Regions from separate parts of the Rossellomorea sp. NPDC071047 genome, predicted to be linked through region 1. Evidence: riboswitches for the same ligand, from Rfam matches in the RefSeq annotation. Region 1 holds a riboswitch; the other holds the start of a gene.
The links. Region 1 has a riboswitch for S-adenosylmethionine ahead of ACQKFO_RS14000 (methionine ABC transporter ATP-binding protein). Riboswitches for the same ligand answer to the same signal wherever they lie in the genome.

Region 1 (7,425 bases):
TGCCAAGCACTCCTGTTTTGGCATAGCCCGTTTTAAAAGGGATACCTGCTTCCGATAATTTTTCCTGAATCGTTTTTGATGTTTCAAACTCCTCTCCACTGACTTCAGGGTATTGGTGAAGATGTCTCCGTAATTCAATGACCTCATTCTCTACTGATTGGACAAGCTGCTTTAACTTCATGAAAAATCTCCTTTTTCGGTCGAATGATTATTTAAGGAAAAGTTCCTTAATAATACCGTTAATAAATATATTCGATACAAAGTTGGAAAATCCTATGTAGATGGGGAAGTTTTTTATAAAGAATAGGGACGGACCTCCGCATTTTGCGGAAAGTCCGTCCCTATCACCTTTTTCTGTTCTAGCTTTGAGTTTGAGGTCCGTCCCTCTTTCCTTTTCCACCCCCACCCTTTACACTTAAAGAAATTATAATGATAAAGGATGGTTGGATGAATCGTTTTGTTGAAAGAGTCGAACCGTGTTTTTTGAGTGAAGATCCGTTTGTGCAGAGATATGCGATAGAAATGCTGGAGGGTACTTATTTAGCGGATGGGAATACATTTTTGACTGGTTTGAAAGCCGTTGATCGGGGACCGGTATCAGAATATTCTTCCCCCATTCTTCCTAATTTAATATACTTACCCCTTAATGAAGAAGGCCTGAAAGAAGTAGTAAATCGATTAGATGTCATGGGTAAAAAGGATAACAACCGACTGTTCTACATTCAATTAGTTAAAAACGCCAGCACGGAATTATTAATTACATACAGAAATAGAGTAAAGCAATATGTTAGTGAGGAACAGTTAAAAGAAGTAGAGAAGCTTCCTTCTTTAACTATAGAAGGGCTCTACATGGCGTTAGCTGACGTGATGGCCTACTTGGATGAGAATGAGTTTGATCAAGCCCTTTATGATCATGGGAAAAGAATCATTAAAGAGCTGGTTAAAAAAGGCGGCATTGAAAGCTGGGAAGTACAGAATGGACTTCAGAACAATATGGATGAAGATGCGTTTTTCGGATTTGAAGGGATTTATCACGTCTACATGGCCGGTGAATTACAGGAAGAAAGTGTAGTCCCACAATTAGTGAGTCTCTTCAAAAATGAAGAGGAAGGCGACTTTTTATTTGAGGAAACTGCAAATTCCCTGGTCAAAATAGGGACGGACCTTGTCGTACAAGAAGTTGAAAAAATAGCACTCTACGGGAACACCTACTTCTATTCTCTGGACGTACTGGGAAGGATCAAAACCAAAGAAGCTGAAAAGGCATTACTCAGACTGTTTGATCAAGCGGATGACCTAACTGCCAAAACGATCATTGCAGATAATCTATGTCGACATTTATCAACAGATGCCTTCCCCAAGATAGAAGGTTTAATTGAAACAGGGTATGAAGATGGGCTGCTTTGTTTAGAAGAATCACTATATGTCAATTGCGTCATGAATGGCATCCAACACCCCAAACTTCCAGAATGGAGACACTTGCTTGAGGTAATGGAGCTTGAAATGTTGAATGAGCCAGCCGCGCTAATTCCACAACCCATCATAAACGAAGAAAAAATAGGACGCAATGACCCTTGCCCATGCGGCAGCGGAAAAAAATATAAGAAGTGTTGCCTATAAAGTAAGGGACGGACCTCCGCATTTTGCGGAAGCCCGTCCCTATCGCTTTCTTATATTAAAAATTCCGATTAGAGGTCCGTCCCTCTACTCCATCCACTCAGGCTTACCGAAGCCTTTAAATTCTTCATCGATGATTTTCTCGAATTCGTCTGCTTCGACGACTGCTTTGATGTCTTTGGCCAGCTGTGAGTCGACGTCCTTCGTATTTACAACCACTCGGTTTCGATACTGATCAGGCATGTCCTCCAGCTGAAGTGCATCAAGTAAGTCCATGTCGGCAGCTAGTGCGTAGTTCCCTGGAACCGCAGATAGATCCACACTGTCAACGGCTCTTGGAAGCTGAGCCGCTTCGATCGGTTTGAACTGCAGGTTTTTCACGTTTTCAGCAATGTCTTTTTCTGACACAGTCAATGGATCTGTATCCGGCTTTAACGTGATCAGTTTCGCGTCTTCTAAAATCTGAAATGCCCGTGCTGCGTTCGTTGGATCGTTTGGAATGGCAATGGCGCTGCCTTCTTTGATGTTTTCAATCGAATCAAACTTCTCCGAGTAGATTCCCATTGGAGCCGTTGGTACGACAATGACTTCGGATAAGTCCATGTTATGCTGTTTCGCGAAGGTTTCCATGTAGATTTTATGCTGGAAAAGGTTTGCATCCAGATCTCCCTGGGCCAGTGCGTTGTTCGGCTGGATGTAATCACTGAACTCCTTCACTTCAACCGTGTATCCTTTTTCTTCAAGACCGGGCTTGATCGCTTTTGTCACCATATCACTGTAAGGTCCGGATGTCGCTCCAATGGTCACTTCTTTTTTGTCTTCCGAGCTTGCTTCGTCCCCTCCGCAAGCTGCAAGAATGCTCATTGTTACCGCTAATGCTACGAATAAAATCAATTTTTTCACTTATTGTCCCCCCTAAAGTAGTTATCGTTTATCGACTAACCGTGCAAACACATCACCCGTATATTGGATGAGCTGAACTAAACAAATTAAAATGACAACGGTCGTGATCATCACGGTATTGTCATATCGGTAGTAACCGAAGCGAATTGCCAGGTCCCCGACTCCGCCTCCACCGACGATGCCGGCCATGGCTGAATAGGCGACTAAACTGATCGTTGTAATCGTGATCGCTTGAATCACCGCCGGACGAGCTTCCGGTAACAGCACGTCCTTGATGATCATCCAAGGGCTTGCTCCTACCGAAACCGATGCTTCAATGACACCTTTATCAATTTCGCGCAATGACGTTTCTACCATTCTCGCAAAAAACGGAATTCCCGCAACAGAGAGTGATACGGATGCTGCCGTCGGTCCAATCGTGGTACCGGTCAATAGTTTGGTTAATGGTAAGAGTGCGACTAATAGAATGATGAACGGAACCGACCGCACCATATTGACGACAAATCCAACGACCTTTTTGATCAAACTATTTTGTAAAAACAAGCCTTTGTCTGTTACGAAAAGAAGGATCCCCAGCGGTAATCCCACTAAAATCGCGACTCCCAGTGAAATCCCCACCATATATACCGTTTCAAAAAAGGCTTTATTCAATTCTGGTAAAATCGCAGTCAATGAATCAGGCAGCATCCTCAAGCACCTCCAAGCTCTGCGTCTTCAGCGTGATGAACCGGATCGCCGCTTCAATTTCTTCATGGGAACCGATCAGTTCCATGATGAAAATCCCCAGTGGCACTTCCTGAATATATTCAATCTTGCCATGCAGGATATTGCCTCTTACTTTGTATTTCTGGAACACTTCCGATACGACGCTTTCTTCTGCAATCGATCCTTTGAATTGGATTTTGATCAGTTTTCCTTTTCTTGATTCCACAAGGTGCTGCGGGAGTTCAAATTGAAGGATCGTTTCAATGAATTGCTTCGTTAAAGGCTGCTTCGGTTCGGCAAACAAGTCGTATACCGGACCTTCCTCCACGATTTTCCCGTCCTGCATCACGGCCATCCTGTCACAGATTTCCTTCACCACTTCCATCTCGTGGGTGATAAGAACGATCGTCAAACCCAATTCTTTGTTGATTTTCTTCAAAAGCTTCAAAATGGATTTCGTCGTATTCGGATCGAGTGCCGATGTGGCTTCGTCGCAAAGTAAAACCGATGGGTTATTCGCAAGGGCCCTTGCAATACCGACTCTTTGCTTTTGTCCTCCGCTGAGCTGGGCCGGATACGCTTCAGCTTTATCTGAAAGACCGACCATCTCCAGGAGCTCGACGACCCTGGGTTTGATTTTCGCTTTCGGCACACTCGCCGCTTTCAAAGCAAAAGCCAGGTTGTCAAACACCGTTTTGGATTTGATCAGGTGAAAATGTTGAAAGATCATGCTCGTTTTTTGACGGGCGAGTCTTAGTTGTTTGGACGTGAGCTTTGTAAAATCCTGTCCGTCAATGATGATTTCTCCTGATGTAGGGGTTTCCAATAGATTCAAGCAGCGAATAAGTGAACTCTTCCCCGCTCCACTGTATCCGACGATTCCAAAGATCTCACCCTTTTCGATCTTTACGGATACGTTATCGACACCGACCACCGTTTGCTTTTTTGTACTGTAGGTTTTAACTAGATTTCGAATCTCGATCAATGCGCACACCCCTTTTTTGTCCAATAAAAAATGCCTCTTTCAACTGAAAGAAGCATCGCCTGTTTATCTCGACTTATCTCTCAGAATGAAATCATTCTGCAGGAATTAGCACCGTTCCAATACTGGAGGTTGCCGGACGTCATAGGGCCTGATCCCTCGGTCACTCTGGATAATTGAAAGTATGTAATTTTCTAAATTTTTATCTTATAGAGGATAATACTGGGTATGTGAATGGAAGTCAATAGGAAATTTTTCAGTTATTTTTATGTAAGCGTTATCTTCGTTGGTGTACTAGGGAAGGTTTTTTTGTTTGGTGGACTTGGGTTTGATTCCGGGTGTTGGTTATCCATTTTTTTACAGTTGATAATATATTCTTAAAGTCGATAATATATCTCTAAAGTTGATAATAAAAGGACAAAAGTCGATAATAAAACTTCTCTTATCCTATCAATCCATGTATTTCACACCGATTTCAGATAAATTCATTCCTTAACACCATCTCAAAGACTTAAAAACCACACTAATAGTAATAAAAACCAATTCTTTTCACCTCGAATCTCCAAAACCAATACAAAAAGGCACTACCTTCCAAAGCAGCACCCCGATCATTTGTCATAACAACTCACAACCAAATATTCTAATCTCTCAAACAGCCAAACGAAAACTAGAAAGTCCACTCCTTAATCCCCGTCAACACATCCAACTCCCTCAACCTCTGCTCACAATAAGATGAATTCCCTTTCAAGTATGTATCAACATAAGCCGGATGACACATAATCTCAAGCGTCTCCCCTTCATCTCTGCTGTCCAATATCCTCTTCAATCCTTCAACCGTCACTCCGTCCCCATAAAAGTCCATCGAGAAACGATCGGTTAACACATTCATTGCGTCAAACCCATCACAGGGCACATTCCGGACCGGAACCCCAAAACGCTCCGACAATCTCTTCACAACCCGGATCAAAGGCCGAAAGCTATGAACATGGTGATGACTATCTATATGAGAAAGGGGCAGACCGAATGATAGGAATTTATCCATCTGAGCCTCCCATTCCATTTCAACCTCATCCACATTGATTTCTTTTTCTTCAAAAATCCCGCTGGTGTAACGGAAAAGCCCTCTCTCATTAACAAGAGACTGTACTCCGCCAGAAACTGGTCTCCCGCATGTCAGCGTTAAATGAATCCCAACCTGTAATTCCGGATAAATCTTCGCCAATTCCACCGCATGCAGAGTTCCCGGCATATTGACCAGCATCGTTGTTGAGTTGACAATTCCAAATCGATGACTATCAATAATGCCGTAGTTCACTCCCCGGCATAAACCAAAGTCATCTGCATTGACGATCACATTCCTCATAATCCCCCATCCCCTTTTCGCTAATAGGTTCTTTCTACAAGAAAGCTCGCTTTATCTCCTCTGAAGATCGCTTTGGAAAATTCGATCACCGATCCATCCTCTTCAAAAGCAGTTGTTTCTATTATAAAGCAAGGTGTCCCCTCTGGTACCTCAAGCTTCTCTGCCACTCGTTCATCTGCTAAAAATAACTCGATCGTTTCGACGGTTTTTTTAATTTTTATCTCAAACTGTGTTTCCAGGAGTTTGTAAAGAGATCTTTCACATTCTTCTTTATCAAGCCCGGGCGTCTTGTACCAGGGCAGATAGGCCACCTCATATTGCAGGGGCAGCCCGTCTGAATACCGGATTCTCTCTAAACGATTGACGGGATCTCCATTCTTCAATTCCAACGCTTTTTCCACTGTTGATTCTGCCGGGATGACATTCATGCTTAGTACCTTGATCTTAGGTTTCTTACCTTGTAATCTCAGTTGCTCTGTATAGTTGTCGATCGTCGAAGACAGGATTTGACTGACTTTCTGTTCTGCGACGAAGGTTCCTCTTCCTTGCTCGCGATACACGTAACCTTCAAGTGTCAGCTGCTGGAGCGCAGTCCGGATCGTCGTACGACTGACATTGAACTTTTCGCAAAACTCCGCCTCTGTCGGCAGTTTTGTATTCGGCGCATATTCTTTATTTTTAATCATGTGGATGATTTCTTCTTTTACATGCGAATGCAGGGCCTTTGCTTCTTGTGTCTCTTTCATTCTGTTTCTCCCTTCCACTTTCTTCCTATATTTGTTATAACACATCCACGTTCAATTCTCTATTCCTATTCATTTTATCATAAAAATAATTTGTTATTACAACTAAATAAATTTCAGTCATATATTTTATATTTGTTACTACAATATATAGACGAGTGAAAATTTGTATGATACATTATAAAAAATAGAAATCGCTTTCAAAATGAAGGGAGATCGGCAGAATGTCATTAAAGGTGGTCATAATCGGAGGCGGATCAAGCTATACACCAGAAATTATCGAGGGGTTCATCCACCGATACAAATCTTTTCCTGTCACGAATATAACGCTTGTAGATATCGAATCAGGGAAAGGGAAGCTTGAAATCATCGGGCAGTTTGCTCGTCGAATGATCCAAAAAGCAGGTGTACCTATTGAATTGGAATGGTCTCTTGACCGGCGGGATGCCTTGATTGGCGCTGACTTTGTGACAACACAAATCAGGGTCGGCGGCCTCTCAGCCAGGGAAAAAGATGAACGTATCCCGTTGAGTCTTGGCGTCATCGGTCAAGAAACCAATGGAGCAGGCGGTATATTCAAGGCATTGCGTACCATTCCGGTCTTAATGGAAATTTGTCATGACATCCAACAGATTTGTCCACATGCATGGCTTATTAATTTTACCAACCCCGCAGGAATTGTTACAGAAGCACTGCTGAAATACAGCACACATAAAAAAGTCATCGGGGTGTGCAATATCCCTTTCAACATGAAGAACAGTGTGGCCGAGATGATGAATTGCTCTGCAGATGAAGTACAAATCGAATTTGTAGGAATGAATCATTTTGTGTTTGGAAAAAGGGTTTGGGTCAATGGTCAGGATGTCACCGATCAGGTTCTGCAAAAACTGATCTATCAAGAAATGGATTACTCACCGGCCAACATCGTCTCCCTCGGATGGTCGAAGGAATTTTTACAAGCCCTCGGGATGCTTCCCAATCCTTATCATCAATACTATTTCCAACGGGACTCTGTGTTGGAAAAGGACCTTCAAGCTTATAGAGAAAACGGAACACGGGCAGAGGTTGTTCGAAAAGTTGAAAAAGAACTTTTCATACAATATATGAAAGAA
Region 2 (7,425 bases), on a different contig from region 1:
TCACCGTCGTGTCTGCCCCGAACTTCAAGGCAGATCCAGCAGAAGACGGAACTCACTCTGAAACATTTATCATTGTATCATTTGAAAGAAGAATTGTCTTAATTGGCGGAACGGAGTATGCAGGTGAAATGAAGAAATCGATCTTCTCTGTCATGAACTACGTGCTTCCAGAATCCGATATCCTTTCCATGCACTGTTCTTCAAATGTCGGACGTGAAGGAGATGTGGCATTGTTCTTCGGTTTATCCGGTACAGGAAAAACGACATTGTCTGCAGATTCAAACCGTCGTTTAATCGGTGATGACGAGCACGGATGGTCTCCGAACGGTGTATTCAATATCGAAGGCGGCTGCTACGCTAAATGTATTGGTCTGACACGTGAAAAGGAGCCGCAAATCTTTGATGCGATCCGTTTCGGTTCTGTCCTTGAAAATGTGGTTCTCGATGACAATTCACGCATCGCTGATTATGAGGATAACACTTTGACAGAAAATACTCGTGCTGCGTACCCTCTTCAAGCGATGGATAACATCGTTGAACCAAGTGTTGCAGGACATCCAAATACCATTGTATTCTTAACCGCAGATGCATTCGGGGTATTACCTCCAATCAGCAAACTGACGAAAGAACAAGCAATGTACCACTTCTTGAGCGGATACACATCGAAGCTTGCAGGTACTGAGCGCGGAATCACTTCTCCACAAGCCACATTCTCGACATGCTTTGGCTCACCATTCCTGCCACTCCCTGCAACTCGTTATGCAGAGATGCTTGGGAAGAAAATCGATGAGCACAATGCACAAGTATTCTTAGTGAACACTGGTTGGACAGGTGGAGAATACGGTGTTGGTAACCGCATGAAGTTATCTTACACCCGTGCTATGATTCAAGCAGCTCTTGAAGGGGAACTGACTCACGTTGAAACTGAAACGGACGACATCTTTGGTCTGAACATCCCTGTGCACGTTCCTGGTGTTCCTGACGAAGTGCTTCAACCAAAGAGAACCTGGTCCAATGAAGCAGCCTATGAAGTGAAGGCAAGAGAACTTGCCCACAAATTCAACGAAAACTTCAAGAAATTCTCAAATGTACCGTCTGAAATCGAACTTAAAGGCGGCCCGGCCGTTAAATAGTATAGATAACAAAAGGTCCGTCCCTCTATTCTGAGGGACGGACCTTTTGTATCGTTATAATCCTTTTTTACGGCCAGTGATTCTGTTAAATAAAAAGACAACAATGGCAATAACAAGTAATACATGGATGATGGCTCCCCCGATTTTAAAAATTAATCCGAGTAACCAAAGGACTAAAAGAATTCCAATAATGGTCCAAAGCATGAGTTTCCCTCCTAGTAACTGTGTTTGATGCTAAGATTCCCTATTTGGATGAATATAAAACTACACATGATATTTCACCTGAAATTTTTTTACCTATTCTTAACTTCTGTTAGTTCATCTGAATTTATACAAATGGGTCATTTGCATCCACAATAATCGAATTTTCCCTGAAATAACACTTTACTAAATATTTCTAATGATTATTTACAGAGGGGAAACAACCGCCGAAAACAGTATGTCTGCGATGATTGTCGCTGTCTGCACACATCCCGGGTATAAGAAAAAAGGATATGCGACCGATTGTATGTCGAAGCTATGTCGTGATGTATTAGAAGAAGGAAAAGAACTGTGCTTATTCTATGATAATCCTGAAGCAGGAAAAATCTATAAGCGAATCGGATTCAAGGATATTGGCTATTGGTCAATGTATAAATTTTAGGCATAAAAAAGTTGACTCCCAACAAAGAGTCAACTTTTTCATTATGCTGCTACTTTCCGATTCCCAATTAACCTCGCCTGAACCAATCGTTGTCTTACAGTGATTCCAATCCAGCTTGCCAGGAATGCTTTGATAAGTCCAACTACGATAAATGGATATACACCTGCTGCCATTGCCTGATTCCAGCTAAGATCGGCTACAAATTTCAGTTGAATGGTACCCAGGATCAATGTAATGATCATTCCAACTGTATTGGCAATCATCGCCATTGGAATGGTAAATTTGGTTTTCTCAAGAATGAAGCCTGTAAAGAAAGCCGCTGCGATAAAGCCGAATATATAGCCTCCCGTAGGCCCGACCAGTACCTGTGCACCTCCGCTGAATCCTGCAAACACAGGAACACCTACTGCTCCCAGGGCTGCATAGCATACCATGGCGAACGCCCCATATCGGCTTCCAAGAATCGTCGCTGTAATTCCTACTGCTAATGTTTGCCCACTGATTGGAACGAGTGGCAGTGGAATTTCGATTTGAGCGAAAATCCCCGTAATCGCAGCAAAAATGGCACAGTGAATGATCACCCTTAGTTTTTCTCCGTTCACTTTCAAATCCCCCTTGTGTATGTAAACTATGTATAACATTAAGTTAACACAATTCAAAGGATTTTGGGAAGCTTATTTTTTCTCCTTTCCTTTAACTGAGGGCATAGACATTGCAGATTTTTTCTTTTGCCTGCCATTCTAAAGCTGTTTTTAATGAAACCCTCCCTTGAGGGAACTCATCAATCCCCTTTTCACTCACCAAGTAAAGGATGGTGCGATTTGGGTGAAGTTCATTAAATACTTGAATGATTCTTCCTATGGCTATGTATGGCATTTTCTTTTCTCTCCTTATGAGCAGGACGCAATTTCTTAAAACTGCGCCCTGCGTTTTGAAAAGGTGGAACGTAATCAGCTGCACCCGATCATATTGTCAATTAACCTTCCTTTTTCATGAGCATCTCTTCACGCACTTGTTCCGCCGCTTCCACCATGGTTTTAAGCGCTAAGACAGTCTCATCGATTCCACGTGTTTTCAAACCACAATCCGGATTGACCCAGAATAAATGGGGATCCAGCACTTCAAGAGCCCGATGTATATTACGGATTAATTCTGCACGCTTCGGCACCCGGGGACTGTGTATGTCATATACCCCCAGACCAATCCCTTTGTCATACGTATTGTCTTCAAACACATGGATCAATTCCCCATGACTTCTTGATGTTTCAATCGAAATCACATCAGCATCCAGATCACTGATGGCATCTATAATATCTTCAAAATCCGAATAGCACATATGAGTATGGACCTGGGTTTGGTTCTGTACAGATGAAGTGGCCAATTTGAAAGCATATACGGCAGCCTTAAGATACTCCTCCCAATTTTCACGCTTTAAAGGAAGCCCTTCCCTAAGTGCCGGTTCATCGACTTGTATCATGCGAATCCCATTGGCTTCTAATTCTTCTATCTCTTTTTGGAGAGACAGCGCGATTTGATTAGCTACTTCATAACGTGAAACATCGTTCCGAACAAATGACCAGTTTAGAATCGTGATAGGACCCGTTAACATCCCTTTAACCGGTTTATCCGTTAATGATTGAGCATATACGGTTTCTCTAACGGTCATAGGTTCTTTAAAATTCACATCACCATATATGAGCGGTGGCTTCACACATCTGGAACCGTATGATTGTACCCAGCCATACTTCGTAAATTGGAAACCTTCTAATTTCTCACCAAAGAATTCAACCATATCCGTCCGTTCGAATTCACCATGTACAAACACATCAAGGCCGATTTGTTCCTGAATTTCAATCCAGCGTTTGATTTCTGCATGAATATATCGTTGATACTCCCCATTAGAAAGTTCTCCCTTCCTCCACTTCATCCTCTGCCTTCTCACTTCCGGGGTTTGAGGAAAACTGCCGATTGTAGTGGTTGGTAGAAAAGGTAATGAAAAGTACTTGGCCTGTTCCAGTTTACGAATATGGAAAGAATCCCTTCTCCCGACATTATTGGGATGCAATTCTTCAACCTCTTCCTGCACATGTCTATTCTTACGCAACGGGGATTCGTTTAAATTCTTAATCGCCGTTACACTTTGAGCGATATCATCTTCTATTGTTTCGGCTCCGTAACAAATGCCTTTTGTTAAAATAGTGATTTCATGCAATTTCTCATCAGCAAATGATAGCGCGTCAATGAGAGGTGCCTCAAGTGTTTCTTCATTCTGCAAGGTTACAGGTACATGTAGTAAACTGCATGATGGCTGTATGATCAAGCGCTCACTCGGAACATAGCCTGCAATGACCGATAGACGTGAATGGGTATCAGCAAGATTGCTTCTCCAAATATTCCTGCCATCAAGAATGCCTGCTGCCAAGATTTTATCCTTAGGGAATCCGAATTTTTTCAGCGCCGCCAGATTATCATTACGATCATGCACAAAATCCATCCCTATGCCATCTACCGGGAGTGTTAACACCTGCTGGTACCTTTCCAAACTATCATAATAGGTTTGAAGGATGATCTTTAACCCGGGGCAGGACTCCTTAAGAATTTGATAGACTTCTTTGAATTGATCCATCTCTTCATCCCTGATGGAGGTACACAAAATCGGTTCATCCATTTGTACCCACTCTACACCCTCTTCCTGTAATTCACGCAATACCTCAGCATAAAGGGGGACAAATCGATCAACAAGGGTTCTATAATCACCGGTTTCATACCCCTTAGACAATTTAACAAAAGTGAAAGGACCTAAGATAACCGGTTTCCCTTTTACCCCTGTTTTTTCTTTTGCCTCTCTAAAGAAATGAAGAGGACGATTTTCCACCAACCGGGGTACGAGCCCATCAAGTTCAGGCACGAGATAGTGATAGTTGGTGTTAAACCATTTTGTCATTTCTAATGCCACCGCGTCCTTCGCGCCTCTGGCCATTTCGAAATACGTTTCAAGAGAAACCTTACCCCCACTATAATGAAACCTCTCGGGAACCAAGCCGAACATGACGGCTGTATCAAGCACATGATCATATAAGCTGAAATCTCCAACCGGAACCAGATCAATCCCCTGATCTAATTGCTTCTTCAAATGGTTGACTCGAATTTCCTCCATTTGTTCTAAAAAGGAATCCTTTTCAATCTTCCCTGCCCAAAATTGTTCCAGCGTCTTTTTCCATTCACGCTTTTCACCGATCCTTGGATATCCTAAATTCGAACTGATCACCTTACTCATTCATTCCTCACTCCTTATTCTGATAGGATTGTCATCAACTAAAAAATCTCCCTTTCAAATGGAAAGAGAGATTCATACGTATATCTAACTAGAGTCGAGACAAACTGGTTTTCTCAACACGCATTCCTCACCCCTCTCTATATCCACGTAGAGCATAAGCGCATACAACAGGCAGGTCTCCTGACTTAGGTTCACAGCTTCTTATCCCTTCCCATTTCAACAGAAATAGTGGTTGAATGATAAGTCGCTCCCCATCACAGTGGCGGGACCGTGCCGGATTTTCACCGGTCTTCCCTTTTAGCTGAGCATGACTCAGCACCTATTGCATTTGTCTATTTAATTTTTCTTTCATAAAAACGAAAAGCCCTCTCTTGAGATAGAGAGGGCTTCATGTTTATGAAAATCCTCTCTTATTTTCCAAAGCCATTTGCTTTGCAGGAATTAGCACCTTTTCAACACATCTGTTGAATGGTTGCCGGGTTTCACAGGGCCAGTCCCTCCACCTCTCTCAATAAGAGTTACACATATTTATTTACTATTCCGAAATTTGTACTAATCGTAGCACGGTACATAAAAGCTGTCAAAAGAAATTTAATCAATAGCTTACACTTTTCTAATAATAGGTACTTTCTACATAATGACATTTGATGCAAGATCTGGTTACATCAGTTTCATAGAAGACATGCCTGCAGTTTTCCTGAATGCTCTTCACTTCTTTTTCGAGTTGGATGACTCTCTGATTGAGCTTTACGATATCATTCTTCAATTTGAGTACATGACAAAGAGGTTCATCGATAGATGTTTGATCCATTTTCCACAAACTCCTTCGATTTTTCTTCCAATCCTTTTTCTATTTCCATTTGAGCTTCATCAAAGCTTTTCTCCTTCATACCCCTTATATCATGTGATATTCTCATTGAACAAAATTTCGGTCCGCACATGGAACAAAAATGGGCCGTTTTTGCCCCTTCTGCAGGAAGTGTTTCATCATGATACTCCCTTGCACGTTCCGGGTCCAGGGATAAATTAAATTGGTCATTCCATCTAAATTCAAATCGAGCCTTAGAAACGGCATTATCTCTTACTTGTGCCCCTGGATGCCCTTTCGCTAAATCCGCTGCATGTGCTGCTATTTTATAAGCAATGACACCCTCTCTCACATCATCTTTATTCGGTAATCCCAGATGCTCTTTCGGTGTTACATAGCACAGCATGGCTGTTCCAAACCAACCGATCATGGCAGCCCCGATGGCGGAAGTAATGTGATCATACCCGGGTGCAATATCTGTCGTTAATGGCCCCAGGGTATAAAAAGGAGCTTCATGACAGATTTCCATTTGCTTATCGACATTCTCTTTAATCATGTGCATCGGTACATGACCAGGGCCTTCAATCATCACCTGTACATCATGCTTCCAAGCAATTTGGGTTAGCTCGCCTAATGTTTCAAGCTCGGCAAACTGTGCTTCATCATTCGCATCCGCAATTGATCCGGGCCTTAAACCATCTCCTAAGGAAACGGAGATATCATAGGCTTTTAAAATCTTACATATATCTTCAAAATGTGAATAAAGAAAGTTCTCTTTATGATGGGCAAGACACCATTGTGCCATGATTGAACCTCCACGGGAAACAATGCCTGTTGTACGATCAGCCGTCAGATGAATATACCGCAATAATACACCTGCATGGATGGTGAAATAGTCGACACCCTGCTCCGCCTGTTCAATCAATGTATCCCTGTACACATCCCATGTAAGATTCTCAGCAATTCCATTTACTTTTTCAAGTGCTTGATAGATCGGTACCGTACCAACAGGGACAGGGGAGTTCCGAATGACCCACTCCCTTGTTGTATGAATGTTCTTACCTGTTGATAAGTCCATTATGGTATCGGCACCCCAACGAGTTGCCCACGTCATTTTCTCCACTTCTTCTTCAACGGAAGATGATACGGCAGAGTTTCCGATATTCGCGTTTATTTTCACATGAAAGTGGCGACCGATGATCATCGGTTCACATTCAGGATGATTGATATTAGCAGGAATGATGGCCCTGCCACTTGCTACTTCTTCTCTTACAAATGAAGGATCAACATTTTCCCGGATAGCGATGAACTCCATTTCCGGTGTAATGATCCCTTTTTTCGCATAGTGCATTTGTGTCACATTGCGACCCATTTTTGCCCGCATCGGGGTACGTTTGATAGGAGGGAACGACTCTACGTTTGTACGAGGACCGTCTCCTTTATAGCCGTTATCTTCCGGTTCGATTTCACGTCCCGGGTAAGCCGTGACATCCTGACGTTCCTGGATCCACTCTGTGCGAACGGAAGGTAATCCTTTATTAATATCGACTTGGTAACGCTCATC

Region 2: it holds a riboswitch for S-adenosylmethionine, as region 1 does, so the genes downstream of both, metE (5-methyltetrahydropteroyltriglutamate--homocysteine S-methyltransferase) here and ACQKFO_RS14000 (methionine ABC transporter ATP-binding protein) in region 1, are expected to answer to the same signal.

Annotation. Positions count from the first base shown of each region.
Region 1 is NZ_JBNNJT010000003.1:417,774-425,198, forward strand. Features, by position in the region: gene ACQKFO_RS13980 (M20 metallopeptidase family protein) at 1-181, opposite strand, end outside; gene ACQKFO_RS13985 (SEC-C metal-binding domain-containing protein) at 448-1,620, shown strand; gene ACQKFO_RS13990 (MetQ/NlpA family ABC transporter substrate-binding protein) at 1,705-2,520, opposite strand; gene ACQKFO_RS13995 (methionine ABC transporter permease) at 2,542-3,207, opposite strand; gene ACQKFO_RS14000 (methionine ABC transporter ATP-binding protein) at 3,197-4,210, opposite strand; SAM riboswitch class I at 4,281-4,386, opposite strand; gene chbG (chitin disaccharide deacetylase) at 4,875-5,570, opposite strand; gene ACQKFO_RS14010 (GntR family transcriptional regulator) at 5,591-6,316, opposite strand; gene ACQKFO_RS14015 (6-phospho-beta-glucosidase) at 6,538-7,425, shown strand, end outside.
Region 2 is NZ_JBNNJT010000006.1:323,665-331,089, forward strand. Features, by position in the region: gene pckA (phosphoenolpyruvate carboxykinase (ATP)) at 1-1,133, shown strand, start outside; gene ACQKFO_RS20025 (lmo0937 family membrane protein) at 1,188-1,337, opposite strand; partial or broken gene ACQKFO_RS20030 (GNAT family N-acetyltransferase) at 1,555-1,776, shown strand; gene ACQKFO_RS20035 (biotin transporter BioY) at 1,818-2,384, opposite strand; gene ACQKFO_RS20040 (hypothetical protein) at 2,470-2,652, opposite strand; gene metE (5-methyltetrahydropteroyltriglutamate--homocysteine S-methyltransferase) at 2,753-5,053, opposite strand; cobalamin riboswitch at 5,207-5,391, opposite strand; SAM riboswitch class I at 5,461-5,571, opposite strand; gene ACQKFO_RS20050 (hypothetical protein) at 5,667-5,864, opposite strand; gene thiC (phosphomethylpyrimidine synthase ThiC) at 5,842-7,425, opposite strand, start outside.